3 regions of the Sutcliffiella sp. FSL R7-0096 genome follow, and region 3 is predicted to be linked to each of the others. Evidence: predicted binding sites of a transcription regulator. Region 3 holds the regulator's gene; each other region holds the start of a gene.
What was found. The regulator LexA, encoded in region 3, represses DNA repair genes until DNA is damaged. The targets are predictions, from matches to a motif close to CGAACATATGTTCG.

Region 1 (14,734 bases), 1.7 Mb from region 3:
AATGGCAACAATCCCACCAATGATCGTCGCCAACACAAACGACATATCCGTTAAATACTCGAGCATTTTTCATACCTCCTTATATAGTTCGACGTGCGTAAACAAAACCCTTTGGGGGTCTGACCCCCAAAGGTGTTTTTTTTCCTCTTTTTAACCTCTTAAGACGGATTAAAAGAATCAGCGCCGCCGCTTTCTCCGCCACCTACGTTGGCTTCGAAGTCGTCGAAGTCGAAGTTGTAGTGGTTGTTTTCGCTGTTGTGGTCATTGCGGTATTCTTGCAAGCGTTCGAAGCCTTGTGTCATCGGGCAGTAGCGCAGGATGCCTTCGGCGATTTTCATTCCTGCAAGTAGAGCAACAAACTTGTAGGAGTCGCGGTGTGGACGACGGACCATTTTACTAGTGATCCAGGCCAGTGTTGCAAAGCCTGCTGTGATACGGATCATGGCATTGATGATACTGATATTCGGTTTAACCTTCATAATGAATCCCTCCATTTGATTTTATGTACCGTCCTTAAAGTTGATAAAATTTTCACATAATTATTAAGAACGATAATGCAAGCAAAACTTTGTTATGGTAACATGGTAAAAAGAGGTTATATCACAATAATTTTCGCGACAAAACCTTAAACTGATACAATCTCACAAAGAGTGGGTGATGAGCATGCATGAACAAGCATATCGATGGAAAAGCAAAAAAATTCGAGAACAGGTTTCGGTGATCGACGGAAAGAAAGCACCGACCATTCTCCTTACCAATGCCACATACCTTAATGTGCAATTGAAGACTTGGATGACAGCGAATATCTGGATCCATGAAGACCGAATCGTCTATGTAGGCGACGAGCTTCCTGCTAACACGAAAAACACGGAAGTGGTCAATTGTGAGTCGTTCTACCTGGTGCCAGGATATATAGAGCCTCATGTACATCCGTTTCAACTTTATAATCCCCTTTCCTTTGCGCAATATGCATCGAAATTGGGAACAACGACATTCGTTAATGATAATTTAATGCTTACTTTGCAGATGAACAAAAAGAAAGCGTTTACTTTTATAGAAAAAATGAATAAAACAGCTGCTACCATGTATTGGTGGTGCCGATTTGATGCGCAGACCGAAATCAAGAATGAGGAGCAAATCTTTTCCAATCCGAATATGAAAAGCTGGTTGGATCATCCTCTCGTGATGCAGGGAGGCGAACTGACCAGCTGGCCGAAGTTGATGGCGGGCGACGACATGATCCTGCAATGGGTCCAAGAGGCAAAAGCGCGAAGAAAGCCGGTGGAAGGTCATTTTCCAGGGGCGTCGGAAAAGACGTTGACGAAAATGCAGCTGCTTGGTATCCACAGCGACCACGAAGCAATGAATGGAGCGGATGTCATCAAGCGGATCTCCCAAGGCTACCATGCCTCCCTCCGCTATTCATCCATCAGGCCGGATCTTCCATTAATATTGGAAGAGTTAGAGGCTGCTGGTGTCCATTATTATGATCAAACATTTTTCAATACTGATGGTTCGACTCCAAGCTTTTATGAAAGCGGTGTCATCGACAGAACCATCGCTATCGCGCTCGATAAGGGAGTTCCGCCCATCGAAGCATACCGGATGGCTTCCTATAATGCGGCAAGGCACTTCTCGATCGACTCGCTTCACGGCAGCATCGCACCGGGGCGAATTGCCAACATCAACTTCCTGAAGGCAAAAGAGGAGCCGACACCGGTGTCTGTCTTATCCAAAGGGATTTGGGTGACAAGGGAGAACAAAACGAACGCAGAGGCGTTTCCAGAGCAAGATTGGAATTCCCTTGGTCTTGAGCCACTTAAACTCGACTGGGACCTTTCCATCGATGACCTTCAATTTTCCATGGCCATGGGAATGGAAATGGTTAACGAAGTCATCATCAAACCATATACTATATCGGTGGATGTTTCAGGGGACCGTTTATCAACTAGGCATGACGAGTCATTCCTCATGCTCATCGACCGGGCTGGGAAGTGGCGTGTGAATACAATCATCAAAGGCTTCGGCACACATGTGCAAGGATTTGCGAGTTCGTATTCAAACACAGGTGACATCGTTTTGATCGGAAAAGACAAGGTAGCGATGATGAAGGCTTTTCAACAGATGAAGGAGCTTGGCGGGGGAATGGTGCTCGTCGAGGATGGGGAGGTCATTTGCGATATTCCGCTACCACTGGCTGGGGGCATGTCCAACTGTGACATGGAGGGTCTGATGAAGCAGGAAACGGAATTGCGAAATCAGCTGTTTGCAAGGGGCTATGGCTTCAATGACCCTATCTATACCTTACTATTTTTGTCCTCCACACATCTTCCTTATATTAGAATAACACCTAGAGGAATATACGATGTGATGAATAAAACGGTACTCTTTCCGTCAATAATGCGTTAAAATGTAAAAGTATATGAAATTTGATCAAAGGTTGTGTTTTTTAAAAAGATGAGTAGGAACAAATTAGGCCTGATCGGGACAGTTCTTATGCTTTTTTTAGCAGGCTGTCAATCAGGTAATTCCGATGTTGATACAGCAAAAGAGCCGCAGGAAGATAACAAGCAAGTGGTCCAAGAGGAAGAAAAAGTGGGGACAGAGGTTTCTGAACCACTCGAAACAGCTCCACTGACAGGAGAAGCGGTGGAAGAGAAAGTAGATGCACGTCCTGTTGCCGTCATGGTCAATAACGATGGGAAGGCACGACCACAATCAGGACTTCACAAAGCCGATATTGTGTATGAAGTGCTTGCAGAGGGTGATATTACAAGATTTCTCGCCATTTTTCACAGTGAAATGCCCGATACGGTAGGACCTGTAAGGAGTGCAAGGGATTATTTCGTAGATTTGACAAAAGGCTATGATGCCCTTTACGTGTTCCACGGCTGGAGTCCGGCAGCCAAAGAGAAAATAGAAAATAAAGAAGTGGATGGAATCAATGGTTTGACCTACGATGGGTCGTTGTTCAAACGCGCAAGCTTCCGTAAAGCGCCGCATAATTCCTATATCACCTCTGAAAATATTAAAAAAGGTGCAGATCAGCTGAATTATTCTTTACAAGCAGAGGTACCCTCCTTTACATTCTTAAAGGAAGGTCAAACCAATGAGCTTGATGGAACGGCTGCTGAACAAATAACAATAGAATACTCATCAAGAAAAACCACACATGTTGACTATAAATATGATGAAACTAGAAATGCATATGTCCGTTATAGTGCAGGCGAGAAACTTACGGATCTTGAAACGATGGAAGAGATTATCGCTCATAACGTTTTCATTGTTGAGACGCCACATATCGTGATAGATGACCAGGGAAGAAAAGAAATCGATATTACATCCGGTGGAAACGGGGTGCTGATCCAAAACGGAGAACGCTTTGATGTGGAGTGGAAATCGGTGGATGGAAAAATTCTCCCTTTTGCCAATGGCGAACAGGTTCCGCTCGCTCCGGGGAAAACGTGGATTCAGGTCGTTCCAGACTTAAAAATCGTCACATACTAGTCTTACTAAGCAAAGGAGAAATCAATCATGCAAATCAATAAACTACGTGGAAAAGAACTCGATCAACTTTTCGAATCCATTCTTTCCTTAAAAGATATGGAAGAATGCTATCGCTTTTTCGATGATCTCTGTACCATCAACGAAATTCAATCTTTGGCACAACGCCTTGAAGTGGCAAGAATGCTGAGAGACGGTTTCACTTACCATAAGATCGAAACCGAAACAGGTGCAAGTACAGCAACGATCTCCCGTGTGAAGCGTTGCTTGAACTACGGAAATGACGCTTACGAGATGGCGCTTGAGCGTATTGCGGAAGAAAAGAAAGCAGAAGAAATATAAGTGAAAAGGTGGTCCGCTGGAAGTGCAGTGGGCCACCTTTTTCATGAAAGATATTATATTTTCCACAATAAATCACCGATAAAACGTCTCCTGGTTTGATTTTACTTGGTCGACTGTTTTCGTTGATGCTGCAGGGTCGGTTGTTCTCCTTCTTCTCTTTCCAAAATAATCCACAAGCGCACCGAATACCAAAAGAATAGCGAAGCCAATAACAAACCACAGCCACATAGGCATATTGGACACCTCCTTACCACATCATATTTTGAAACAATCATGATATGCATCTATCTATTAAAAGGCAACTATTTTCCTAAGTACTCCTCAAGTTGTTATTTACTATTTACCCGCAATACAGAAGGAATAACAGAATAGCTGTAAAATATAACTTTTGGTCTACCGGAAAAGGACGTAACTTCCAGTCGATAATCTCCTTTTCTCTTTTTCGTATTGGCGCTGATTTTGCTATAATAGGGGAATGGAAAATTAGAATGGGGGACGTTTGCAGTGTTAATGGAAATACGTGAGTGGAAGCACGTTTTTAAATTGGATCCAAACAAAGAGATATCGGACGAAGATTTAGAGCTTGTGTGCGAATCCGGTACCGATGCCATCCTTGTCGGCGGTACGGATGGGGTCACGCTTGATAATGTGCTGAGCCTGATGAGCAGGGTGAGAAGATATTCGTTGCCATGTGCATTGGAGGTATCCACCATTGAATCGGTCACACCGGGATTCGATTTTTATTTTATCCCAAGTGTGTTGAACAGTAGAAGGACAGAATGGGTCACGGACCTTCACATAGAAGCGCTAAAAGAGTATGGTGACATCATGAACTGGGAGGAGATCGTGGCAGAAGGATACTGCATCCTCAATGCCGACTGTAAAGCTGCCAAACTGACAGAGGCAAAAACAGACCTTGACAGGGAAGATGTCATCGCCTATGCAAGACTAGCGGAGAAGATGTTTAATCTTCCTATCTTTTACTTAGAATATAGTGGGACGTACGGGGACGTGGAAATGGTCCAGGCGGCGAAACAAACGCTAGAAAAAACACAGCTCTTTTACGGAGGCGGCATTTCCACAGCCGAACGCGCCAAAGAAATGGCAGCCCACGCCGATACTGTCGTAGTCGGAAACGCAGTATATGATAACTTGAAAGAAGCTTTGAAGACCGTGGACGCGGTGAAAAATAAGTAGTAGTTAGATATTCTAGCTGTTGATTGTAGCACAGGGCGAAGACTCCGGCGGGAGGTAGCGGTAGGTTGAGACCCTAAAGCGTTGTGAGGAGGCTCAAGCACCGCCCCGCGGAAAGCGGAGCCCAGTGCGGAAATCAACAGCGGTGTCAGCGACATTTACCAAAACTTCTAAAATAAATAGTAATTTAAACTACATTTTAGTATGATAGAAAATAAGAACATACGTTTGTTGGGACGGTGAAAAAATATGCAATATTTAAGTCAGAGGCTTCTTGAAGGGCTAAACCCGATGCAAAAAGAAGCAGTGAAGAAAACGGACGGACCCTTACTCATCATGGCCGGAGCGGGAAGTGGTAAAACCAAGGTGCTGACGCATCGAATCGCCTACCTGATGACCGAAAAACAGGTGGCGCCTTGGAATATCCTTGCGATCACCTTTACGAATAAAGCAGCCCGCGAAATGAAAGAACGGGTGGAAAAACTACTGGGACCTGCAGCGGAAGATATCTGGATTTCCACTTTCCACTCCATGTGTGTGCGCATCCTGCGCCGCGACATTGACCGCATCGGGATAAATCGTAATTTTACCATACTTGATACGACCGACCAGTTGTCAGTCATCAAAAACATTTTAAAAGACCGCAATATTGATCCGAAAAAGTTCGAGCCAAGAACAATTCTAGGTACCATCAGCTCTGCAAAAAATGAACTGATGAACCCAGAGCAATACGCAAAACAGCCGCTTGGACCATACGAGCAGCAGGTTGCGGAAATCTATACAGACTACCAAAAGAGGCTGAAAAAGAACCAGGCACTTGATTTTGACGACCTGATCATGACGACCATTCACTTGTTCAAGCGTGTGCCGGAAGTGCTCGAATACTACCAGCGCAAGTTCCAATACATCCACGTGGACGAGTATCAGGATACGAACAGAGCGCAATATACCCTGGTCAATCTTTTAGCGGACCGTCTGAAAAATCTTTGTGTGGTAGGGGATTCCGATCAATCCATCTATCGCTGGCGCGGGGCGGATATCGCGAATATCCTTTCCTTTGAAAAAGACTACCCGAATGCGGAAGTCGTGCTGCTTGAACAGAATTACCGTTCTACAAAACGTATTTTAGAAGCGGCTAACCGGGTGATAGATAATAACATCGGTCGGAAAAAGAAAAACCTTTGGACGGAAAATGACGAAGGTCAAAAAATCATCCATTATCAAGCGGATTCAGAGAAATCGGAAGCACAGTTTGTGGTCGGGAAAATGCGGGAACTCATGCAAAAGGATCCAACACGAACGCTTGGCGACTTTGCGATCCTCTACCGTACAAATGCCCAATCTCGTGTGATGGAGGAAATGCTCCTCATGTCCAACATCAATTACACGATCGTCGGCGGGACCAAGTTCTACGACCGCAAAGAGATCAAGGATATCCTTGCTTACCTTCGCCTGATTGCCAACCCGGACGATGACATCAGCTTACAACGAATAGTCAACGTACCAAAGCGTGGCATCGGGGCAACAACCGTCGATAAGATCGCCAATTACGCTGCGCAGCATGATATCTCCATCTACACGGCCCTTGCAGAGGTGGACCTGATCGGCGTGAGTGGACGTGCAACTTCACAACTGAAAGAGTTCCGCGCACTTATTGAGGGATATGTTCAAATGCAAGAGTATATCTCTGTAACGGAACTTGTGGAAGAGGTACTCGAGAAATCGGGCTATCGCGAAATGCTGAAGGCTGACAAAACAATTGAATCCCAAAGCAGATTGGAAAACATCGATGAGTTCCTGTCTGTTACGAAAAACTTTGAAGAAAAGTACGATGACAAGAGCTTGGTGGCATTCCTTACAGACCTGGCACTTGTTGCGGATATTGATAAATTGGATGAGGAAGACCCAGCACAGCAGGAAGGGGTTATTTTAATGACCCTCCATGCTGCAAAAGGACTGGAGTTCCCGGTTGTATTCCTGATTGGTATGGAGGAAGGGGTATTCCCTCACAGCCGTTCCTTGTTTGAAGAAGCGGAGATGGAAGAGGAACGCCGCCTTGCATATGTAGGAATCACGCGTGCCGAAGAGCAGCTGTTCATCACAAATGCCCAGATGCGTACCCTGTTCGGACGTACAAACATCAACCCGCCATCCCGTTTTATTAAAGAGATCCCGGAAGAATTGTTAGAAAGTCAGGAACCGAAAGAAGCTGCGTCCAGACAAACGCCATTCGGCGGTGGCCGTGGTTCAAGTTTTGGAGGCTCTGCTTCCCCGTTTGGAGGAGGATCCGCAACAGGAAGAGGAAGAGCCGCAACTCCCGCTTCCCAAACAGCTCGCCGTACGACAGCACCATCGCGTGGCCTTACCGCAACAGGTGGAGAAAGCTTGGACTGGATGGTAGGGGACAAAGCGGAACATAAAAAATGGGGAATCGGAACCGTTGTCAGCGTAAAAGGCGACGGCGACAGCAAGGAACTCGACATCGCGTTCCCAAGCCCAACAGGCATCAAACGCCTCCTTGCGAAATTTGCGCCTGTAACGAAGGTTCAATAGCCAAAGTTACACCTGTTTAGAAGTTGACAATAATTAGTGGATTGAAGCGGAAGGCACTCGACTCCGGCTGAAGGTAGAGGGAAACGGGGAAACCCGAAGGCTTCGCTGAGGCCACTGATAAACCCAGTAACTTTTCAATAATATGATTTCTAGCTGTTGATTGGAGCAATAGGCGAAGACTCCTGCGGGGGGATAGCGACATTCTTGAGACCCCGCAACGGAGTGAGGAGGCTCAAGGTCGCCCCGCGGAAAGCGAAGCCGGTTGCGGAAATCAACAGCGGTATTAAACAGATTACTACAATCATGTACTCTTTCAGTGGCCTTGGCAAAGCCGAGGAGGCTCCCGGCCATCCCCGCGGAAATCGAGTGCCGGCAACGAAAAAAAAAGGTCAATCTAAAATTTTGAAAATAGAACTAGATATGAAAACCGCCAAAAAAGAAAGGACGACATTGCATGGAAAGAGAACAAGCTGAAAAACGGGTTCGCGAGCTGCATGATGTGCTGAACCAATATAACTATGAATATCATGTACTGGATAAACCGTCCGTTTCAGATGCCGAATACGACTCCCTTTTACAGGAGCTGCTGACGCTTGAGAAGGATTATCCAGAGCTGCAAACATCGGACTCCCCGACTCAGCGTGTGGGAGGAAATATTCTTGAGATGTTCAACAAGGTCGAGCATCGCACCCCGATGCTCAGCCTTGGCAATGCCTTCAACGAGGAAGACCTGCGTGATTTCGACCGCCGGGTCAAACAGGCTGTCGGCGAGGATGTCACATATGTTTGCGAACTGAAAATTGACGGTCTTGCCGTATCCCTGCGTTATGAGGATGGCCTGTTCGTCCTTGGAGCGACCCGTGGGGATGGGACAACTGGTGAGGATATCACGATGAACCTCAAAACGATCAAATCGATCCCGTTGCGTTTAAAAGAGCCGGTGACGATGGAGGTTCGCGGAGAAGCATATATGCCAATGAACTCTTTTGAAAAGCTAAATGCGGCGAAAATGGAGCGCGAAGAAGAGCCATTTGCCAACCCGCGTAATGCGGCGGCAGGATCTTTACGACAGCTTGATCCAAAAATTGCTGCATCCCGTAACTTGTCCGTGTATGTCTACAGCCTTGCGGATGCCGGTGAGACAGGTGTGGATTCCCACAGTGAGGCCTTGGATTATCTAGATAAACTTGGCTTTAAAACAAATACGGAAAGAAAAATTTGCACTTCCATCGAAGAAGTTTTGGAATATGTCACAGCTTGGCACACAAAACGCCCAGATCTGTCGTATGATATAGACGGTATCGTTATTAAAGTGGACAACACCGAGCATCAGGAACAGCTTGGTTTTACTGCAAAAAGCCCTAGATGGGCAATTGCGTACAAGTTTCCTGCAGAGGAAGTGACCACGAAGCTACTTGATATCGAACTGAATATCGGCCGTACAGGGGTGGTGACACCAACTGCTATCCTCGAACCGGTTCGTGTGGCGGGTACGACGGTCCAACGCGCGTCCTTACATAATGAAGACCTCATCCGTGAAAAGGACATCAAGCTTGGAGATACCGTCATTGTCAAAAAAGCAGGAGACATCATCCCGGAAGTGGTGAATGTACTTGTAGAGCAAAGGACCGGCGAAGAACGAGATTTTGCGATGCCGACACACTGCCCGGAATGTGAGAGCGAACTTGTCCGCATCGAAGGGGAAGTGGCGTTGCGCTGCATCAACCCGAAGTGTCCGGCACAGATTCGTGAGGGATTGATCCATTTTGTATCCCGTAATGCCATGAACATCGATGGTCTAGGGGAAAAGGTGATTGCCCAGCTTTTCCGCGAGAACCTGATTGAAGATGTGGCAGATCTTTATAAATTAACAAAAGAACAGCTTTTGGAGCTCGAGCGGATGGGTGAGAAGTCTGCGGACAACCTGATTTCTGCTATCGAAAAGACGAAGGATAACTCGCTTGAACGCCTTCTGTTCGGCCTTGGAATCCGTCTGGTCGGAGCCAAAGCCGCCAAAACATTGGCGCAGGAATTTGACCATATGGATCGACTTGCAAGTTTGACGAAGGATGAGCTTACAGCCATCCACGAGATCGGCGATAAGATGGCAGACTCCATTGTGACCTATTTTGAACAGCCGGAAGTGTCAGAGTTGCTTTCAGAGCTGAAAGAACTTGGTGTCAACATGGCGTATAAAGGACCGAAGCCTGTGAGTGTGGAAGACGTTGATTCTTATTTTGCAGGAAAAACGATCGTCCTGACAGGAAAGCTGGAAGAAATGTCACGAAATGATGCCAAAGCAGCCATTGAGCAGCTTGGCGGAAAAGTGACCGGAAGTGTCAGCAAAAACACCCATCTCGTCATTGCGGGAGAAGATGCGGGCTCTAAGCTTACAAAAGCGCAGGAGCTTGGGGTAGAAGTTTGGAATGAAGCACAAATGCTTAAGGAAATACAATCATAAGAGGTGTTGGAAGTGAAAAGGTTTTTGTCGTTGCTCCTTGTTGTTTCTCTTTTTGCCACCGGATGTGTGCCTGGCTTCGAGAAGCAGGAAGAAGTGGTACAAGATCCAGCGCAGCAGGAAAACACGGAACAAGCCATTGTTCCGCGATATAAAATATCAGATGACTATTACCAAACCATCCTTCCCTATAAGCCCGGGGAAACCCGCGGCCAGATCGCCCCGCGCTTGAACAGCCGGGTCGATGTGGAAGAAATGGAAACCGGCTTGATGCGCTTGGCCCAGGAAGTATTCCCATCTGACAGCTATCTGTATCAGGAAGGACAATATATAAAGCGGGGAACCATCTCCGAATGGCTGAAGCGTAAGACTGGTGAAGAGAGCTTAGGATTGAACCCGCCGATTGCTCGGGGGGAAGATGTAGATGTTGAAAAGGCTAATGAAGCCAGCCCCATCTATCTAGCGCATATTCAAGAACAGAATTATTTGATCCGAAGAGGAGAGGACCAGGTAGAGCTTGGCGGTGTCTCCATCGGGATCGCGCTTAACTCTGTTCATTATTTCAATCTTTTAGATAAAGACGGTGGGTTTCCTCGTGAGTACCCTATACCTAACGATGAACTTGAAGCAGAAGGCAAAAAGATTGCAGAAGAGGTAATCAAAAGGGTCCGCACGATGGAAGGCCTGGAAAATGTTCCGATCATCGTCGGATTGTATAAGCAAAGCCCTGCCAATTCCGTTGTGCCAGGCAGCTTCATTGCCAAAGCAAATGTCGCTTCTGGTAATAACACGATTGGAAAATGGGATAGCGTGAATGAGGAATATCACCTTTTCCCACATAGCAAAACCACGGAACTATTCCGTGATGACGCTGTACGCTTTGAAAATTTCAAGCTGGATATTGATGATTACTTCCCTAATCATACTGGTGTTATCGGCAAAGGCTATTACATTGATGGTGAAATCCAGCAGCTTGCCATTGAAGTAAATATGGAATTCAACGGAAAAGCGGAGTTGATCGGATTCACCCAATATGTGACGGGGCTGTTGGTAGAACACTTTCCGAATTATATGAATCTCCAAGTATCGATTTCTTCCATAAGTGGACAAGAAGCGTTGATTGTAAGGGATGCCGGAGCGGAAAAACCGTTTGTTCATATCTACTAAAATTTTTGTGACCTACTATTCTTTGGGATAGTGGGTTTTTTTGTGTGTTGACGGGAGAGGGGAGAGGTTATTGTAACTATTTTTGTGGTTATTGTGACTTTTTCAGGGATCATTGTGAGTTTTTCGCAAGTTATTGTGACATTTCCAAAGATTATTGTGACTTTTTTGGACCTCATTGTAACTTTTGCAAAAATGCAGTGAAATCCTCTCCCAGCCCCACATCTCACTAGCAAATTCCTGTCCTCCAGAATTTTCTTCCTATGAGAATATAAACAATATTTGAAAGACTAGTAATGATAAGGTAGAATGAGAATTGTATGCAAGCGCTTAAGAATGCAAAGGAGGGCGAATGTAATGGTATTACCTTACAAACATGAACCATTTACTGATTTCACTAATGAGGAAAACAAACAAGCTTATCTTGAAGGCTTGAAACTAGTGGACTCTTATTTAGGACAAGATTACGACTTAATTATCGGTGGAGAGCGTGTTACGACAGAAGATAAAATCGTATCCGTGAACCCTGCAAATAAAGAAGAGGTTGTTGGTCGTGTGTCAAAGGCGGATCGTGACTTGGCAGAAAAAGCAATGCAAGTTGCAGACGAAACGTTCAAAACGTGGCGTAAAGTGAAGCCAGAAGTAAGAGCAGACATCTTGTTCCGTGCGGCAGCAATCATTCGTCGTCGTAAGCACGAATTCTCTGCACTTTTAACAAAAGAAGCAGGTAAGCCTTGGAATGAAGCGGATGCAGATACAGCGGAAGCGATTGATTTCCTTGAGTACTATGCGCGTCAAATGCTTAAATTGAAAGACGGTATGCCTTTAGAAAGCCGAGTTGGCGAATACAACCGTTATAACTATATTCCACTAGGAGTAGGTGTGATCATCTCCCCTTGGAACTTCCCATTTGCAATCATGGCTGGTACTGCAGTAGCGGCGATTGTAACGGGTAACACAGTATTATTGAAGCCTGCATCTACAACTCCAGTTGTTGCAGCTAAGTTTGTAGAAGTAATGGAAGAGGCTGGCCTGCCTGCTGGCGTACTTAACTTCGTACCAGGTAGCGGAGCTGAAGTAGGGGACTACCTAGTAGACCACCCACGCACTCGTTTCATCTCGTTCACAGGATCTCGTGACGTTGGTCTACGAATCTATGAGCGTGCTTCTAAAGTGAACCCTGGCCAAATCTGGCTGAAGCGTGTAATCGCGGAAATGGGTGGAAAAGATACGATTGTGGTTGATAGCGAGGGCGACCTTGAGTTGGCAGCACAATCCATCGTTAAATCTGCTTTCGGTTTCTCCGGTCAAAAATGTTCTGCGTGCTCCCGTGCGGTAATCGTGGAAGATGTATATGATCAAGTATTGAACCGTGCAGTTGAATTAACAAAAGAATTGACAGTTGGCGACCCTACAGAGAACCACTACATGGGGCCTGTAATCGACCAAGCTGCATTTGATAAAGTAATGAAATATGTTGGAATCGGAAAAGAAGAAGGACGCATCCTTGCAGGTGGAGAAGGAGACAACTCCAAAGGATTCTTCGTTCAGCCTACAATCGTTGCTGACGTAGATCCAGAAGCTCGCCTGATGAAAGAAGAGATCTTCGGACCGGTTGTAGCATTCGCAAAAGCAAAAGACTACAATCATGCGCTTGAAATTGCGAACAATACAGAATACGGCTTGACTGGAGCGGTCATCACAAACAACCGCGATAAAATCGAGCAAGCACGTGAAGACTTCCACGTCGGGAACCTTTACTTCAACCGTGGATGCACAGGTGCAATCGTTGGATACCAACCATTCGGCGGATTCAACATGTCTGGAACTGACTCCAAAGCGGGCGGTCCTGACTACCTATTGCTACACTTACAAGCAAAAACAACTTCTGAAACATTATAATTTTTATAATAGAAGGAAAGCTGATGCCCATTTGGGTGTCAGCTTTTTTGCATTATGAACGGGAGAGGTAAGCTGCGGTTGGCTCCGAAATCTAGCTAAAATATTGTTTTGGCACGAACTTGGCCCATTTTGGCACGAACTCGCCTTCTTTTGGCATGAACTTGACTCCTTTTGGCACGAGCTCGGCCGATTTCGGCATCAACTTTCCCGTTCCTCCATCCAAACTCCAACCCAAGTATCCCAAACTCTCCTCAAAAAGAACAATTAATTACTATTATTTTACATATTCTAAGCGGAAAATTTCATACTAACAAATGTGTTCAAAAAAAGTAAGGTAAAGGAGACTAAAAATGAAGAAGTTCTTGAGCGTCTTAACAGTATTGTTGTTTGTCCTCGGAGGCGCAATCAACTTGGCAGAAGCCAATACAGGAAATAAGGATGAGGCACAAGTTCGTATCCTGCATGCATCGCCTGATGGGCCGGCTGTAGACGTCTACGTAGATGGAAATACAGCGGTGGAGGGTGCGAAATTCAAAGATGCAACCGACTATCTATTCCTTTCTGCTGGACCGCATAACATTGAAGTCTATCCTGCAGGTAAAAAAGACAAGGCAATTATTGCGCAACGGCTTGAAGTGGAAGGTGGCAAGTCCTATACAGTGACAGCCGTCAATAAGCTTGCAAACCTTGAAATGATCGCTGTGGAAGATGAGAGAAAAGCTCCAAAAGGCAAAGCCTACACCCGCGTTGGTCACCTTTCCCCAGATGCACCAACAGTGGATGTTGGAGTCATTAAAGGAGATACGGTATTCAGTGATCTTTCTTTTAAAGACATTTCCGTTTATCAGGAGCTTGAGCCTGGAACGTACAATTTGGAAATCAGAACGCCAGATGGAAAGCAGGTTCTAGACCTTTCCGGAACAAAACTTGAAGCCGATACAGTGTACAGTGTGTTTGCGGTGAATACGGCAGATAAGCTGGAAGTATTGGTATTGGTGGATAACAAGAAATAAGGAATTTTATGAAAAGTCGTTACCTTTTGTGGTGGCGGCTTCTTTTATATTGTCGAAATTTTTAATAGAGATAGCATTCGGCAGAGTGAAAATGTTAGAGACAGGAGCCGGTTCCAGGTGGTAAAATTTTCTTGTGATTAAGATGCCTAATGGATGGGGAGAGGGTTTCGCGATGGGGAAGAAAGCTGTATCGATGATGGCAATACTTTTGTTATTATTATCGGGCTGCACCAAGAGCCTCACTACAAGTGAGGAAAAAGTAAGGGAAGATTCTTCCGTAAAGTTGGAAGACCTCGATGCTGTAAAGGAAGCGCTGAAAAAGTTAGAAGGGGATCTTGTGGAAAAGGACAGTGCCATCAAAGAGCTTCAAACCACCGTAGAATCCACGAAAACCTCTCATCTAGATCGGATTGTAGAATTAGAAAACAAAGTGCATATGCAGGAGATATTGCTCGCCCATTTACCTGCTATTGTCCATAAGCAAGGATATATTAAGGAGATAAAAAGGGACGGGACTCAAGTGTTTTTTGTTATTGATTATGCGGCTTGGGAGCAAGATCCGAATGCGCCGAACGGCGGGAAGCTTGTAAATGAGAAGGAGGAG
Region 2 (14,734 bases), 880 kb from region 3:
TAATCCAGCTATCGCTTTGGCGAGGTCCAACATGGAAACTACATGGTAGGCCAACCCGGAGACAAACTCATGATGGTTTTTTGTTGCAGCCGGATATTGCAGGAAATCATGCTGATGTTTCTTCAATAGATGTCTTGTTATTCTTTGGATATTGGGATTTTTCATTTCGAATATGGCCTGTGTGATTGTATCCATCATTTGCTCCTGGCTTACAGGAGCTGTTTCAATAAGATCGGAGACGCTGACGTTTTCATGATCTTCCTTAGGCTTTATTTTGCGAATCTTTAATTGATTACGCCCCCGGTAATGATGAATGTCCCCAAGAACCCTCACAATACTTTGGGGCGTATATAACCCTTCATCATCTGCAGAAGCGTCCCAAAGCTTTGCTTCTATCTCGCCACTCTTATCTTGGAATATCAACGTCAAAAATGGTTTTCCATTGCTGGCAATCCCTTTTGTCGCTGTTTTAATTAGTAGATGGATATCCACTTGTTCTCCCACTTCAAAGTGGAGAATTCCCTTCTTCATCATTTCTTCCCCCTGTCAAAATAATAGATATCGCTATGTTGACTGTCACTTATAAAGTAGCCTCCATCTGTTCCTTTCTTCTTGCGAGCCAAATTTTTGTCACAATCAACCCGAAAAGCATGATACATGCTCCGAATAGATAAGGAATATGGATATTAATTTCAAAGAAAATTCCGGCCAATATGGGACCAGCTACATTTCCAAGGCTGAGAAATGAGTTATTGAGTCCCATCACAAGCCCTTGTCTACTTCCAGCCAGTTTGGAGATGAATGAATTCAATGATGGCCTTAATAAAGAGTTCCCCAAAAAGAAAAGGCAAGTAGTTAATAGGACCGTTTTGAAGCCTGTAGCAAGTGTCATCATCACAAACCCAATCGCACTGATCAATAAAGCACTCGTCACTACTTTCTCTTCCCCAAACCGCTTCGTCAATCTACCAACCAATCCGCCTTGTACAACGGTACCCACCAGTCCAACAATCAAGATGATCAATCCTACTTCACTGGGGTTATAGCCATACCGTTGCATCGTATAATATCCAAAAATGGATTGAAAATTAGCCAAGCCAAAACTCATGATAAAAACCAAGATCAGCAAGAATCCGACAGGACTTTTTAGCGCCGTATACATAACTACAAATTGATTGTCCCGCTTCTCTCCAGCTGATAATTGAGCGTCACGTTCGCGTTTCTCTTTGGAGTAGGATTCAGGTAGAATTATCACCGATAGGATCCCGGCGATAGTCGCTGCAATCCCTGCCACAAGAAAAGGCAAGGACAGATCGTATTCTGCTAGCCATCCTCCTATCCCTGGTCCTACAACGATACCAAGTCCCATGGCTGCCCCCATTATTCCCATCCCCTGGCCCCTCTTTTCAGAAGAGGTGACATCTGAAACGTAGGCCATGGCGGTCGGCATCAGAGCCGAACCGAATATTCCTGCAAGGATTCTCGATAGGAACAGCATCCATAGTCCGTTCGCAAACGCAAAGATGAACTCTGCTATCGCAAATCCGAACAGGCCGATGGTGATAAGAGGCTTTCGGCCAACTTTGTCCGAAAGCCTTCCCCATACAGGGGCGAAAAGGAATTGCATAAACGCAAAAACAGCTACCAACAATCCCAACGTCCGGGCATCCGCACCGAATTTATCGATATAAAAAGGCAGAATCGGTATGACCAAACCAATGCCTACCATGACGATAAATAAATTAAAACTTAATAGAATCAATGGCGCTTTATTATTTTTTACACTCTCACTCATTCTGGTTATCCTTTCAACATGCTTCTCTATACCTCTCTAAGCATAGCACTTGTTTCTTCCATTCGGCAATGGATGGTGCCAAATTCAATCCCGGAACGAAACCGTTCCGACCATATTGTTCCTGCTAAATGAAAATATCGAGTTTGCTACCCCTTCCGATAACTTTTTCTTGAACTGCTGATGACAGGTGAAAAAGATAAATTGATTGCCCTGTTCAGCCAAACGGTTCATCAATTGGATAGCCAGGTCTGACCGTTTCTGATCAAAATTGACAAAGCTGTCATCCATCATGAATGGAAGTGTTTGCTCTTCACTCCACACCTGTGCTACCGCAAAACGGATGGATATATATAATTGTTCAACAGTGGCCTGGCTTAACTCTTTTGGTTCAAACATTGTACCGTCCTTGTGTTCCACTATAATTTTTCTCTCAAGTTTGGTGTCATGGACCCCTACATAATTGCCTCCTGTTAGGAAACGGAAATGTTCTGATGCGTGATCTAAAACTTTCGGTAACTTTACAGTCCTGTAAAAGTCCATGGTTTTTGTGAGAAGGTGCTGAGCGGTGGCATATACCGCCCATTTGCGAGCATGACGCTGTAATGTGCTTTTGGACAACTCAAATTGTTGGACGGCCTCCGAATAGGTACCACCTTCCTCTAACTGCCGAATTGTTTCATAGGTAGCCGTTCTTTTTTCAAGCAGGTGCTGGTAGTTTTCATTCAGGTCAACCAGTTCCCGTTCAAGTCTTTCCTTATCCATTTTCCAGATGTCCAAAGGTTTACTTTGTTCAAGTGTGACTTGATAAGCGCTTTCCATTTGCTGCAATTGACTGAGCACCAATGACAGATCTCTTTCAAGCTCCTTTTTTTCTAGTCGTTGGTGGCTTTTCATCCGAAAGGCATCTTCTTCCTGCACACCAGCCTGTTCAAACAACTGGTGAATCTGATTGCGTGCGTCCTCTATATGAACTTCTAATGTAGTAGACTCCTCTTCTAATAAGGAAATGCTTTCCTGAATTCTTTCTACTTTTAGCTGTTTACTTTTCTGTTCGTCCATTTTCTTACCTAACTGACTCAGAGCCTCTTCAGGCGAAGCATATTCATCCTGCCAGTCGATTTCTTTCACCAATTCTAAAAGCTGACTCGTGAAATCCTCCATTAATAGTTCATAATGCTTCCTTTTTTCTATTAATCCCTTCTTCTCTAAAATAGCAGTTTTCAGCTGGGTTACCTTTTCAAAGGCTTCTTCCATAAAGGGGAAGGGTATGTGGGCAAGGCGAATGGATTCTGCCCACTTCTGCCAACTCTCTTCAAATTGGAAATTCTCCTTTTCCCATTCCTCGTACTGATGAATAATTTTATTGTATGCCCGTTCACTTTGAGAAAGTAACAGTCTTTCCTTTTGCAAAAGATGATTTACTTGTTCATCCTTTGCCAAAGCCTGCTGGTACTCCTCTAATTTTTCATAGGTACCGGAGGAAAAGAACTTCGCCCGCAGCTTTTCCAGCTTGCTTTCTAATTCTTTTTTCTCTTTTTCTAAACCTATCCATACTTCTTCTGATGCATTTTTCCTGACAGCTACATATGAAACGATGCCAAAGACAAGAAAGAACAATAGGGATAAGAAAAGCTGGTTTTGTAAAAATAAAGCTATTGCTCCTGCAAAGCCGAAAAAGAGAATTCCCATAGCAGTATATTGGTTGTTCTTCTTTTTGGCACGTTGTACTTTTTCTTGACCTTTCAGTTGTCTTTCTAATTGATGGACAAGCTGTTCCGTTACAGCGATATCCTTTGACAAACTATTCTTCCCCTGTTCTGCCACAGATTTTTTCATCCGCAATACTTCATCCGCTGGGAGTAGCTCTTTCTCCAGGGTTTCTACCCTTTCCTCCTGCATTTCCAGTTCGTCCTTTGTAACTTGGAACTGATCATCCAGTCGCTGTTTTTGAATAGAGAGCTTGTGATTTTGTTTGATGAGTTCCTTCAGCATCGCTTTGGTACCCAAGCTTGTATGGAGTTCTTCTATCGTTGCCTCTTGAAATCCGCTCCAATCCAAATCCCTTTTCCAGTTACCAATCTGATAATCGTATTCTTCTATCTCTGAAGAAAGTAGCGCCAACTGACCTTTTGCCTGCTCATAGCTTGGACGTTTGGATAACAAGTTTTCTAGTACTTCTTCTTTATACAAGAGCTGTGAATTCACATGTAGTTCTGCCAGCTCTTTTTCTTTGCTCTTCCTATCTTTTGTTAATTGTTCTAATTTCGCCTGATAGAAACCTAATTCTGTTTGTGGCTTTTCCAGTCTGGCCAATCCATCCACCGGTATCGAATCAACATTCCCCAACTTTTCCATCTGATCTTGAAGCAATTCAGCTTTATTCGCTAAAGGTTGGATGGCTAGCATGGCCTCGGTATATTTTATTTTCTTTGTAATATCTTCTTTATTCCGTAGGAGTGTTTTAAAATCCTCATCAAAACGTGTTACATCTGTTTGGAGCTGTTCATATTCTTCCATCTTCGCCTTCCATAGTTGCACCGTTTTTTCTTCTTCTTTTAGTCTATTCAATAATAACTTATTGATCTCAGGTTTTCTTCCCTGGGGCTTGAAGCGGTCCTCCTGTTCTTTGTTTAACTGATTGGAGAGCTTGTGAAGCTGGTCACTTCCTATCAACCCTGATGAAAAAAGATAACTTCCTAGCTGTTCTGCATCGATCAGTTTTAGATTTTGCAGATCCATTATATTAAAGGAGAAAATCCCCTTATACATCGTTTTATCCAATCCGCCCAGAATATCGTCTAAATCACAATGATTTCCCTGTTCATCCAAAACGGTGACATCCCCTGAAGACCTACCTGCAACTCGCTCGATCGTAATAGAACGCATATCCTTTGTCTCAATGATCACTTTCCCGCCATATTTATGTCCTTTTTTTGGAAGATATCGTAAATCCTGCTGATTTTTAGCAGGAAACCCAAAAAGGACTGCATGGATAAACGCCATGATTGTTGATTTTCCCGCTTCATTTTCTCCGTAGAACACTTGAATGGCCGGAGAGAAGTCTTCCACCAGCACATTCTCCAACTTCCCAAATCCATAAATATGTAATGCTTTGATTTTCAATCCATTCACCTCTTCTCGCTTTCCAGGAATCTGGTAACAAGCCATTGCTCCGCTTCTTTCAGAATGGCGTCCTTCTCTTCTTTATCCAACGGCTCAAGATAGTGCCTTGCTCCTGAATGTCGGTATAAACTGGATAAGACCTCATCCTGATCTTCCATCTGTTCTACTATGGAATAAAAATCCCGATAGAAGGTCTTTTCCTTTAAGCCTTCCTTGTTGAAAGCAACTGTCGTCCTAACCTGTAGGGAGTATATGTATAAGAAAGGTTCTCTGGTGTCCTCCCCTTCATTTAGTAGGATTTGCAGGTCCTCCTGCTTGTGTTCATCTTGAAGGGATTGATGCAGATCTCCACTGTCTTTATAAATCAATCTAATCAATTTGCTTTTATCTGCTTCTTTATGGGTATCCAATGCTTTTCTTGTTACATCCATTAGCTGATCTAGTGTCTTTAGTCCTGTGATGGAAATCTCCACTTCCTCCCAAACGATAGGAGAAGTTTCAACATATTGAATTTCTGCTTTCCCTCCGTCGGTCAGCTCCACAATATAACAGCCCTTTCCTCCTGTCTCCTTTTTGTGCCTTCCTTGGATATTGCCGGGATATACGATGGGAGGATTTAAGTGAAGAATTTCTCGTTTATGTATATGGCCAAGAGCCCAATAATCGAATTCCTTTTCCAGAAGTTCTGAGACGCTGAATGGTGCGTATGGGTCATGATCTTCCCTGCCGGACAGATTTCCATGGAGCATACCAATATGAAATGGGACACTCGTATTCGACTTTGTATAATGATTGGTCATACTTTCTGTCATATGCCTTCTGTTATAGCTGAAACCATAGATGTTGGCCAGATGCTCCCCATTTTTGATGAAAGGCTCGCAATCAACCGTTTCATTGAAAACATGTACGTTTTCAGGATATCGAAAAAGGCGATGGCTTTCTGTCAGGTAGTCATGGTTTCCATGAATGATGTAAACTTGGATCCCCGATTGCCTTAGCCGTATAAATTCCTTTCTTAGCTTGGCTTGTGCAAACAGACTTCTTTGTTCCAGGTCAAATAAATCCCCAGCCAAAAGAAGCAAGTCCACTTCTTTTTTTATGGCCATATCAATGAGATTTGTCAGTGCCAGGAATGTGCTATTTTTTATTTGATGGAAAATCTCAGGAGGAAGATGGGTCAGCCCTTTGAATGGACTATCCAAGTGCAAATCTGCCGCATGTAGAAAGCGAATTTTTTTCATCATTTAATTTTACCTCTTATTTTTAGTCTTTCTCTTATTTTACCACGGACGAAATACGAATGCACGTTCGGTTCGATTAGTTTTATAAAAGAAGAAAAAAGCATATGGGATTCTACATCTCAGTCCCACATGCTTTTTTCCTACCTATCTATTTTTTGTTAGTTGCAAAGCCTTTTTGATATCTTTTAACGAGGATGATTTCCCATACATCAGTACGCCCCCGCGATATACTTTAGCCCCAAAAATGGCCAATAGAACAATCGTCGCCATCAAAAGACCAATGGATAGACTGATCTCCCAAAGAGGAACATTTAACATCCCTACTCGAAGGAACATGATCATTGGTGCAAAGAAAGGAATGAATGAAGTTACCTGGATAAAGGAATTGTCAGGATTTCCGAGACCGAACATGGATATCATGAAACCTGCCACGATCAATAATGTCATCGGCATGATCATTTGTTGAATCTCTTCAATTCTGCTGACAAGCGAGCCAAGGAAAGCGGCAAAAGTTGCATACAGGAAATATCCTAACAAGAAGAATACAACCGCATAAACAAAAGTTGCTACAGGCAGATCACCGACGCCAAAGAATTCGAACACTCCACCTGCTTCCGTCATTCCATCCAGATTGCGGCTCAGGGAGGAGTACCCGATGATGATCCAGAACGCAAGCTGCGTTAAGCTCAGCAAGGCAATTCCTAATATTTTTCCGAACATATGCATAATCGGGGATGCTGATGAAATAAGTATTTCCATGACACGGGAAGATTTCTCTACAGCCACTTCCGTTGCTATCATGCTAGCATACAGAATGACAGAAAAATAAATCACAAATAGCAGAACATACACCAAACCACGAGCCTGATTAAGCTCCTCGGCAGACTTTGCTGATTCCTCCAGTGCCACTACATCAAAGGAGATGGGTGTATATAATTGAGCAATTTGTTCTTGTGATAAACCAAGTTGGCTTGTGGCCAGCTCATTTTTCACTTGTTGAAGCATAGTTTCCACTTGCACCATCGTTTGTGAATCGGTAATGGAGGCAGCTTTGTACACCCCTGAAGGCAATCCATCTAGATCGGTAGAGAGGACAAGAAGCCCATCGTACTCACCGTCTGTAACCTTCGTCTCCGCGTCCTCTTCATTGCTTACCATATTCAATTTCAGGTTGCTGTTTGGAGTCGTGGAAAGCTGCTGTTTCAATAGTGGGGCGATGGTGTTTTCCTCATCGTAGACAGCAACCGTTTTTTCCTCCTCTTTGTCAAAAATATCAATAATAGATTGGATATTTGTAACGCCGATAATCAATACGGTAGTTATCAATGTGGAAATGATAAATGACTTAGATTTCAGTTTGCTCATGTAGGTGTGCATTAAAATGATCCAAAACTTATTCATGATAAGAAGCACCCACCTTTTCTATGAAAATATCATTCAAGGACGGCTCTTCCAAAATGAATTTCCTGATATAGCCTTTACCCGTAATCTCTTGAAGCAGTGTCTGTGAAACATCTTCCTCGTCGACCTGAAGGATCATTCCTTCTGTTGTCTGCTTTGTTTTTGTCACACCGGGCACATTTGCAAGGAAACCCAAATCAAAGTCTGCATGAATGATGACATTTTTCTTGCCAAATGAACGCTTGATGTCTCTCAAAGATCCATGTACCACCGGTTGACCATGATGCATGATGCACAGATGCTCACACAGCTCCTCCACATGCTCCATCCGGTGGCTGGAAAACACGATGGACGTTCCTTGTTTCTTAAGGTCCACTACCGCTTCTTTCAACAACTCTACATTCAATGGATCTAAACCGCTGAAAGGCTCATCCAATATCAAAAGCTTTGGATTATGGATAGTTGAAGCGATAAACTGTATTTTCTGCTGATTCCCTTTTGAAAGTTCTTCCACTTTTTTGTTCAAATATTCCGGCACCTTGAATCGCTCCAACCAATAGTCGAGCTGTTTGAGGATATCCGCTTTTTCCATTCCACGCAATCGGCCCAAATAAATCATCTGGTCCTTTACGGTCAGCTTCGGATAAAGCCCCCTTTCTTCAGGTAAGTATCCGACCAGGTGACTCTCTCTATATGTAATCGGTTTGCCAGCCCAAGATACATTGCCTTCCGTCGGCTCCAGCAACCCAAGAACCATCCTGAATGTGGTTGTCTTACCGGCACCATTCGCACCTAGAAAACCAAACATCTCGCTCTCAGGTATTTCCAAGGTTAAATTATTGACGGCCACATGCTTGCCGAATCTCTTGGTCACACCTTCTATCTTTAATGCCATGTCGTAATCCCTCCTATGCTATCTGTTACCTATACGTTTATAGTAGGTGAATAGTTTCATAAAAGTCGAATCTTTTTTCCATGGATCGTAACTATCACTTTTACAATTTGAAAGTCTTCTAGTAGAATAAAGATAATAATGAATTGCTATTCAGTCAGAAGACATGGAGGGGACTTAGATGGGAAAATATATGTTAACGGCCTTTAGCAAAAGCGGGGAGACACTTCTGGATGAAAGCTTCGAGGCTGCTTCAGAAAAAGAGGCAAAGGTACTAGGGGAAAAAAGATTGGAAGAGCTTAACCTTTTGGACACTACGCACCGCTGCACAAACGCAAGCGGAAAACTGGTTCTTTTTCATAGGTAATGATAAATATGCACAACAGCTTGGAGACCTGCACTATTATGTCTCCAAGCTTTTTTTGTTCCATCGTTTTCTGATAGCGATCGTAGTAAAGAAAAGCAATCCCATAACCAACGAGCAATATAATACCAGCTCGGTGGTGGACAATGACAGCACTTTTGCCAACGATACCGAATATGCCAACACAAAGGATGTGAACAGCTTGGTCATGGATGCAATCAGGAGAAACCTCTTGAAAGAAACCGCACCGATTCCGGCCCCTACACAGATAATTTCGTCTGGTAGAATCGGAATAATGAATAAGAGACCCAAAATGACAGTCTCGTTTTTCCCCACATAATGTTGATACCTTTTTAGATGATGATCCTTTACTAGTTTAGAAGCAATACCCATCCCACCATATCTTGCTATAAAGAACATGATAATGATTCCGAGTAGAGTGCCTGAAAAACTTAGAAAGGTAGCGTTAAGTGCCCCAAAGGCTACACTGCCGGCAGGAATGGTCACGGCCTCGGGAATCGGTAAAATGATTGGTTGTGCCAGGCACACAAGAAAAAAGATAAGCTGGGCCATGGAGCCATAGTCTGTCAATATACTCTCAAGACCCTGCTCCTCCGTTATCACCATGATTTTTGTAATGTAATAGATAACCAACATGAGGAAGGTTAATCCTGTTAGGACGTAATAGAATGATTTTGTTAGTTTGAAGTAATATAGGTTTTTGCTAAAAATGAGGCCAGTATCAATAAGTATTAGGAAAGTGATTATTGTTAAAAAAATAATCTTATAGATGGGTAGCAATGTTGGCAAAAAATTCACTAGAATTAGGATGGATATGCTAGCTAACAGTATATGTGTCAACACTTTTATTGGGACCTTGCTTGTTTCGGTTATTACCATAAGAACCACTCCGTTTTGTCTTGTGTGTTAAGTATAGAGGATTCTCTATTACTTCATAATGTACCGGAGCAGTATGTGAATATACGACTGAAGGCTTAGGGGTTTCCTAAGAATCACTTGGATGGTGCGAAAATAAAAGCTGCTCCCTAAATTGGGTGCAGCTATCAAAGGTCACTTTCCTGAGAATTGAGGCTTTCTTTTTTCAACGAAAGCCCTTATCCCTTCTTTATGGTCTTGTGATTGCCTCATCCTACGCTGGGCATTCTTTTCTAACTCCAGAATTTGCTGTAGACGTGGCAGGGATTGTTTGGTGAAAATTGTTTTTGTTTCTAACATTGCTTGTAATGGTGCATGGAGAATTGCAGCAACTCTTTTGGAGATTACCTCCTCCATTTGATCTCCTGCCAAAGTGTCCACGATGCCTAAATGTAGGGCTTCTTCAGCGGAGATTGTCTTTCCTTCCCAAATCATTTGTTTGGCCTTCGCCTCCCCAAGGCGCTTTTCCATGAAGAAGTGACCGCCACCGTCAGGAATTAATCCGATTTTGATAAAATTCATGGCAAGCTTAGTGGAGTTGTGGGCAACAACAAAATCACTTGCAAGAGCAAAGCTTAACCCCAGCCCTGCAGCGGCACCATGAAGAGCACTGATGGTGATTTTAGGCATGGTATAAAGCTTGGTGACGATGGAACCGATCGTATCCATCACCTGGTCGAAGTCTCCCCCTACATTTTCCTGAAGCATCATTTTGATATCCCCACCGGCACTGAACGCATTTCCGCTGCCCTTCACCACCAACACTTTTGCATCATTGTTTGAAACCTCTTCCAGTACACGTTCCAGTTCCTCAAGCATCTCTACATTCATCGCATTCAACGACCCCGGCCTATTCAACTCCAACACCACAACCGGTCCCTGATTCAACACATTAACCGTACCCATACCAACACAACCTTTCATATTATCTAGTTTTAGTTTGAATTTTCAGAAATATTAAAGTTCTGTGAGGGGTCAGACCCTCACAGGAGTTTAGCTCTTAATCTCGAATTATACCTTTACTGTTGCCTAGGAGGACTTGTTTGCCTTTTTGGTTGGTGTAGATGGATGTTACGCTGACTTGTTTGTAGCCTTCTTGTTGTTGGACATTGGTGAGGGTGGCTTCACAGGTGATGGTGTCTCCAGTAAAGACGGGACGGAGGAATTCCATGTTCATTTCTCTTGCGATGTAGTTTAGGTCTCCCCCTATTTTGGTACCAATACTTGCAGTCAATAGGCCATGTACCATTAAACGGCCATGCTCATCCTTTTCCACATGATGCTTGCCTTGATCTCCTGAAACCTCTCCAAATTGAAGGGTTTCCTCCACAGTGAATGTCCTGGAATAAGTCAGTACTTCTCCTGTTTCAACCTTCATCCCATTACCTCCTCTTTGATATATAACTAGTATAATATGAAAACGCTTAAAAATGAATGATTATTCACTCATTTAGTTAAAAAAATGGCTTTGTTGATATCCGCACTAGGCTTCGCTTTCCTAGGGGCGTTTGGGGAGCATCCTCGGCTTGCCTGCGGGGTCTCCCCTAAAACGCTAACTCCCTCATGACAAGGAAGGCTTCGGCAGCAATACATTCGCAAGAAGAAAATGCGGTAGCATTTCCGAGGAGTCTTCGCCTATTGCTCCAATCAACAGCTAGGTTACTGCAGCAAAAATCAACAGTATGCTTTAACAGAGCCAAAAAAAGTGGGGACTCGCCCCACCTATCTGTACTAATATTATTATTTTGAGAACAACTCTTCCAATATCCGAATTTTTTCATCAGTATAATGTTCAAAGCCATCATTGTAGGATTTAGGGTCTTTCGGATTGGCAAAGCGAGTTATCCTCCCTGTTTCAGGGTGAACAAACTTACTTGATGCCCCACACCCCAGTCCGATGATCGTTTGTTTCTCTTCCATGATCATGATGTTATAGATGCTATCCTGGCCTGGCAATGCATATCCTACATTCTCCAAATTGCCCAAGATATTTTTCTGGCGATATAGATAATATGGTACATAGTTGTGATTAGTGGTCCACTCAGTCGCCATATCCATCATCTTCCCGATTTCATAACGGTCTGCCACCTTGTAGCGATTTTTATTCTGTGTCATTTCAGAAGCTCGTTTGAAGGATAATGTATGGACCGTCAACGATTCGGGCATCAGCTTTTCCGTCTCTTCCAGTGTGTGGGCAAATTCTCCCACCCCTTCACCAGGCAGGCCAATGATCAAATCCATATTGATATTATTCATTCCCATTTCACGTGCAAGGTGGAATTTATCAATGGTTTCCTCCACGGTATGATGGCGACCAATCGCTTTCAATGTTTCTTGTGTATAAGACTGCGGATTGATACTGATCCGATCAATATTCCATTTTTTCAACACTTCCAGCTTCTCCGGCGTAATGGTATCCGGACGTCCTGCTTCCACTGTCACTTCACGGACCTTTTCCATGTCTGGGAACGAAGCATACATCTGCTCATAAAGCATATCCATCTCTTCTGCCGTGATACTTGTAGGGGTACCCCCGCCGTAATAAACAGTGGTGATCTTAATGCCTTTTTCTTTCAACCAGGCACCGATAGCATCAATCTCATGATGTAGCCCCCCAAGGAAGGAGTCCACTTTCCCCTGCTTTCCATTGATTGCATAGGCAGGGAATGTGCAATACGCACATTTTGTCGGACAGAATGGTATCCCGATGTAAATGCTGACCTCTTGCCCTAAATCATGTAAATCCGGTACTACATCAAGCTGCCGATCCACAATCTGCTGCATCAACTCTATCTTTTCATCTGTAATTAAATAGTCTTCTCGCAGCTGTTGGTGGACTTTTTCTTGAGGTTCCCCCTTCTGAAGCTTAGAGTGGAGGAGTTTCGTTGGACGGATTCCTGTTAAGATCCCCCATTTCTGAATGATACCCGTATGCTCTTGTAATAGGGTCAAATAAACATAGGACACTGCTTGTTTTTTACGGCGAAAGCTCTCTTTCTCATCAGAATCGACAAGATCTTTTTCGTGGGAACAGGATACCCCCCCTAATACACCATGTACTGCAAAAACGGAACCTCCGTTTTCTTCGACAGTGAAGGAAACTTCCAGCTCAGAGGAAGTATCTTCCCCAAGCACCACTTCTGTTTCCTCAAAAAATAAATCCGCAATCAATGACAACGGACGCTGATATCTATCATCATGTAATCCTTTAATAGCAATCTTCAAGTTAATCACCTTTCACACTTGCTTTGTTTCTAGCAAGATTTTCACTTCCACTAGTGTAACGGATGTAGTGCCCGCATATCAAGATAATACCACTGGAAAAGAACCATGCTTCCTGTTTTCTGTTATATGGTATGGATGTATTCGGATCTTGGGTTCCATACGCCCTCTATGAGTCCCGTTTTCTCTACCATCCTGATTCTGGGTTTCATAGAAATCCTTCTTCACTACCGTAGTAACCCTTACAATCAAAAAAATAAAGGCAAACCCCATTTTCAGAGTCTGCCATTATCATTCTATATTTTCATTTTATTTAAGAACGCAATGCGTTGCTGTTTGCGGAAATGTTCTTTGATCATATATGCTACACCGTTTTCATCATTGGTCCTGGTGATCCAATCGGCAGCCTGTTTTACTTCTCTCGGGGCATTGCCCATTGCAACCCCAAGTCCAGCCACCTCAATGATTGGCAGGTCCTCCATTGTATCCCCGATGACAACCATTTCCTGTGGCGGGATTTTCAGCACTTCGCCAAGGGTGAGTAAACCATCCATTTTTGTGCCACCATCAGGCAGGATATCCACCTTCCCGTCAGCATGCACAAGGATCTCTATTCCTTCAAACGCAGATTTCAAGGTAGTCAATACTCTTTCCCTCTCCTCTGGTTCAGAAAAATAGACTTCTATCTTCGGAGGTGCAATCGGGTTATCGATTAGCGTATCACCCAAGGACTCGACGAACTGCATCGGATAGATCAAGGGGTCACTTGAACCAAGCACCGCTCTTGCCATTAAGTTATTGGCTCCACGAAGTCTGTTCCCAATTGAATAACGTTCGTGCAGAATCCGGACCGTACAATCATAATTTTCGAGCACCTGCACCAGGTTGAAGGTTTTATCCTCCGAAAGACGCTTCACATGAAGAGGCTGCTCCAGCTTGGTGGCAATAAATGCCCCACCGTGTGTCACCAAAAATGTATCAAGCTTCAATGATTTGGCCACTTTCTTTGCAAAAGCAAAACTACGGCCGGTCACAAGTGTAACGTAGACTCCCTTGTTTTTCACATACTCTATCGCTTCTTTCGTTTCCTTTGCCAATCTTCCATTCGATTTCAATAGCGTTCCATCAATATTGATGGCGAGCAGGCGGTATATCATGGAGAGACCTCCTTATCTAAGATGTTTGTACTTATTGATATGAGTATGAGGAAATTGGGGGAAATAGAACATTTGGGTATGAGGTCAAGAAAAAAACGCACTATTTAAAGTGCGCTTTCCTACCGTTTTACTATTCAATTAGTTAGCAGAATCTACATTGCTATATAATTCTTCAAGAGGCTTCATGATGATCTTGTTTAGTTCGCTTACCATCATGCTCATTTGTTGCTCTGCTTCCATAAGCTTCGCAATCGCTTCGTTCTGTTGCACAACTGCAACTGTCTTTTGAGCTTGCTCTACTTCCTCTTGAGTAATTTCTTGGCCGCTCATTTGTTTTTGTTGAAGCTCTAATTGAATGTTGCGGAAGTTTTCGAACATTCTTTTAGTCGTCTCGTCTGCAAAAACCTCTCTATATAAAGATTGTAAATTTTTGAATTCATCACTTTCTTTTACTGCTGTTTCAAGGTTGTACGCTACATCATAAACATTGTTTGCCATTTGTATGTCATTCCTTCCTTTTTTGCCCATCTTCCAGGCGTGCTAGTGACCAGTATAACAAACCTGCCATTGCCATACAAACCAAAAGGGTTATTTCAAACAACC
Region 3 (3,200 bases):
TATAGGCACATCAATTTTATCCCTTCCAGGGCTCATGTGTAGGTTTGTGAGGTTTTTGGTAGGATCATATCCACTTTTAACTGCCCGTTGCATGCCCCGTTTTATTTTTAAATTATGTAACTTTCTTTGGTATTCCTCTACAATGGCCACAATATCCATCACCATTGAATCAGAATCAGATAATCTCAATTCTCCATTATCTGTTATTGAAAATATCTTTATTTCATGTTTCCGCAACCAATGTAAAAATGCGATTTTGGCATTTCCTCTGCCAAGCCTTGTTTCATCCTGAATTAGCAGCACATCAACATGCTCACTTGAAATAAGCTCGATTATTTGGAAAACCCCTTCACGATCCAAGTCATAGCCGCTCGCTTGTTCTTCCACTACTTGGATAACTTCAATACCTCGATTTGCCGCTAAAGATACTAATTCTTCCCTTTGACGGGTTAGCGAAGTTTCTTGTGTGTCTTTTTTGGTACTCACACGGCAATATATGATTCCCTTCATGTACGTTTTCCTCCACCATTCTTTTAAACTATTTGGCTCTTTCCTTCATAGATTGTTGCCATTCAACAATAAAAAGTCGTCAATTGGAGCTTTTATTGTTACTTTTACTAAAATAGGCAGGTAGTCTATTCAGTACCGCTGAGAAAAGAGCACGACAGTAAGGATTATTACGGCTAGTTGAAAATACGAAAAAGCGACAAAGTATACGATGATAGCCTACTATAATTATCAAGCGAACGTATATTCTTGTCAATAATTCGAACTTATGTTTGTATTTTTGATGAAAAGATGCTATACTGATAACAATATAAATGATAGAGGTGCGGAATATGAAACTATCAAAAAGGCAACAGGACATATTGGATTACATAAAAAAAGAAGTCCAAGCAAAGGGATATCCACCATCCGTCCGTGAGATTGGTGAAGCGGTTGGACTTGCTTCCAGTTCCACTGTTCACGGTCATCTTGCACGACTTGAAAGCAAAGGGCTCATTCGCCGGGACCCAACGAAACCAAGAGCCATTGAAATTATGGAAGATGAACTTGTACCGAAGATTTCTGCAGTCAATGTACCAATCATCGGTAAAGTAACTGCCGGACAACCGATTACAGCCATTGAGAATGTGGAAGACTACTTCCCACTTCCTGACCGCTATGTTGCACCTGACGAGCAGGTTTTCATGCTTGAGGTTATGGGAGACAGTATGATAGAAGCAGGGATCCTTGATGGGGACTACGTTATTGTTCGCCAACAACAGTCCGCTAACAATGGGGACATCGTAGTGGCAATGACCGAAGAGGATGAAGCTACCGTTAAACGTTTCTTTAAAGAAAAAGATTATATCCGATTACAACCTGAAAACTCCACATTAGAACCAATCATTGTTCGCAATGTGAGTATTCTTGGTAAAGTGATTGGTGTGTACCGTAATATCCATTAAAAAAAGCCGACCATCGGCTTTTTTTCTTATTAATATTTCCTTAAGAAAATTTTATTTGGTTAATCAAGTGTTTCGCTTGGACGTTATTTAAGTTCATGTTTTCCATTTTTCACTTCGGTAAATAAATTTCCCTCTTTCTCATTATTTATTCGACTTGGTTTGATTGTGGGGTCAATCATTATTTTTAAGAGCTGGATTTCCTGATAGAGGAGATTCCAATCCTTCTTTGTTATCGGCTTTGCTTGTTCTGTTAATTCAAACCCTATTTGTCCGTTCGGTTCGAGTGTGGCCCACTTTACATCACTTATACTAGAAATACTATTTTGTCTAAGTTTCATCTCCAATTGATCAATGGTAAACCTTAATTTTTTCAAAGTTTTTTCATTTAGGTTTCCATTTTCTATCAGTATTTTCGCCTTACCAGTAATCAACTTCTCAAAAATGTCTGATTTTAGTTGCAAGAACTCCATCAACACAAGTGTTACCACAAGTGTGATCCCCACCCCGAATGTCACCCAAATACTCCTTCCTGCTAAAGGTTGAATTAACAAGGAACCTATACCAATCATAATTACCACTTGGGCCAAAGTCATTTGGGATATGGATTTTCTACCTGCAATCCTTAATAAGAATGTGCCAATGATTGTTATCAAAATAGCTTTCCAAATCCAATTTAAATCCATTGTATTGTCACCCCATCGAAATACTATGTCCTTATAATAATCATTTCACAGTAATTTATTCAGGTGACAATCTATGAAATTAAGAAAGTTGGCTCCCGTCTGCCAAGTTAACCCTTATAAAGTCAGCAATAAAATGGTTATAATCAAAATCCATCACTATATAATGTTCAAGTTCAGGCTCTTTATAGACCATCCTTAAATCTGCTATACTTTGCCCTCTGCTTCCGTCCACAATCGCAACCCTTACATCTCTCTTGATTGTATATGTTTTATCCCTGTTTATTAGATAGTAAAGAGTGAATGCATCATGCACTGGCGAACCATCTATACCTGGCAGCACCTGGTCGTAGAATGCAGCATAATAATTAGTGACGGCTGGAATCAAATATTTGTAGGGGCTGCTCGTATGATTAAAAATGAATGTCGCAATATCCCTTGTCACTATGGCCCTATTTGTTACATTGAGTGGGGTAATGTATACCTTTTTCGCCTTGTTCAAGATAGCCGAAGTGGCAATGGGATCACCCCAAAAGTTCGCCTCCGCAACATCTGTCACATTTCCGGGAACCATGAATGCTCCCCCCATGAGGTACACCTCCTTTACCTGCTCCATAAGTTCAGGTCGGAGGTTGTAGGCGAAAGCAAGGGTGGTTTGTCTCCCCACATCCACAATTACAATGTCTTCTATATTCCTCTCTATAATTTCAAACATGAGCTCAAATGGACTAACATCAGCTTGAAAATCCTCTGGCGGTATTATTGGTCCCAGCCCCTGAGGTCCGTGAATCTCGGGGTAAAAGGTTGTATGAATCCCACTTAGGGGTTGGGAAGCTCCCCTAATTACCGGAATATCAGACCTTCCTGCCAGTTCCAATAGATAGGCAGCGTTCCTTGTTGCATCGAACACTGAGACATTTCCATACCCTGTCACAATTCCCATCAGATCTATTTCAGGATGAAGCAATGCATAGATAATTGCTAATGAGTCGTCAATTCCGGGATCTGCAAAAAGTAATATCTTCATTCTATTCACCTCCATTTAGGCATTTTGACTTTCAAATTAAAT

Region 1: pcrA (DNA helicase PcrA) is a predicted target of LexA. The motif match lies at 5,258-5,271, and genes of this name have one in related genera.
Region 2: MKY77_RS06945 (DNA repair exonuclease) is a predicted target of LexA. The motif match lies at 6,216-6,229, and genes of this name have one in related genera.

Annotation. Positions count from the first base shown of each region.
Region 1 is NZ_CP152003.1:521,422-536,155, forward strand. Features, by position in the region: gene MKY77_RS02830 (EYxxD motif small membrane protein) at 1-66, opposite strand, end outside; gene MKY77_RS02835 (DUF2892 domain-containing protein) at 159-479, opposite strand; gene MKY77_RS02840 (adenine deaminase C-terminal domain-containing protein) at 664-2,409, shown strand; gene MKY77_RS02845 (DUF3048 domain-containing protein) at 2,497-3,507, shown strand; gene MKY77_RS02850 (YerC/YecD family TrpR-related protein) at 3,535-3,846, shown strand; gene MKY77_RS02855 (hypothetical protein) at 3,919-4,080, opposite strand; gene MKY77_RS02860 (heptaprenylglyceryl phosphate synthase) at 4,357-5,043, shown strand; gene pcrA (DNA helicase PcrA) at 5,290-7,593, shown strand; gene MKY77_RS02870 (hypothetical protein) at 7,816-8,067, shown strand; gene ligA (NAD-dependent DNA ligase LigA) at 8,048-10,054, shown strand; gene MKY77_RS02880 (CamS family sex pheromone protein) at 10,067-11,218, shown strand; gene pruA (L-glutamate gamma-semialdehyde dehydrogenase) at 11,573-13,117, shown strand; gene MKY77_RS02890 (DUF4397 domain-containing protein) at 13,468-14,130, shown strand; gene MKY77_RS02895 (hypothetical protein) at 14,303-14,734, shown strand, end outside.
Region 2 is NZ_CP152003.1:1,346,968-1,361,701, reverse strand. Features, by position in the region: gene yhaM (3'-5' exoribonuclease YhaM) at 1-531, opposite strand, end outside; gene MKY77_RS06955 (MFS transporter) at 581-1,795, opposite strand; gene MKY77_RS06950 (AAA family ATPase) at 1,880-4,963, opposite strand; gene MKY77_RS06945 (DNA repair exonuclease) at 4,924-6,162, opposite strand; gene MKY77_RS06940 (ABC transporter permease) at 6,304-7,560, opposite strand; gene MKY77_RS06935 (ABC transporter ATP-binding protein) at 7,553-8,455, opposite strand; gene MKY77_RS06930 (YhzD family protein) at 8,634-8,819, shown strand; gene MKY77_RS06925 (VTT domain-containing protein) at 8,856-9,473, opposite strand; gene MKY77_RS06920 (enoyl-CoA hydratase) at 9,888-10,658, opposite strand; gene MKY77_RS06915 (MaoC family dehydratase N-terminal domain-containing protein) at 10,753-11,130, opposite strand; gene MKY77_RS06910 (coproporphyrinogen III oxidase) at 11,493-12,977, opposite strand; gene MKY77_RS06905 (Cof-type HAD-IIB family hydrolase) at 13,271-14,131, opposite strand; gene MKY77_RS06900 (YlbF family regulator) at 14,270-14,629, opposite strand.
Region 3 is NZ_CP152003.1:2,231,193-2,234,392, reverse strand. Features, by position in the region: gene MKY77_RS11260 (recombinase family protein) at 1-510, opposite strand, end outside; gene lexA (transcriptional repressor LexA) at 840-1,451, shown strand; gene MKY77_RS11250 (DUF421 domain-containing protein) at 1,535-2,134, opposite strand; gene MKY77_RS11245 (nucleoside hydrolase) at 2,214-3,158, opposite strand.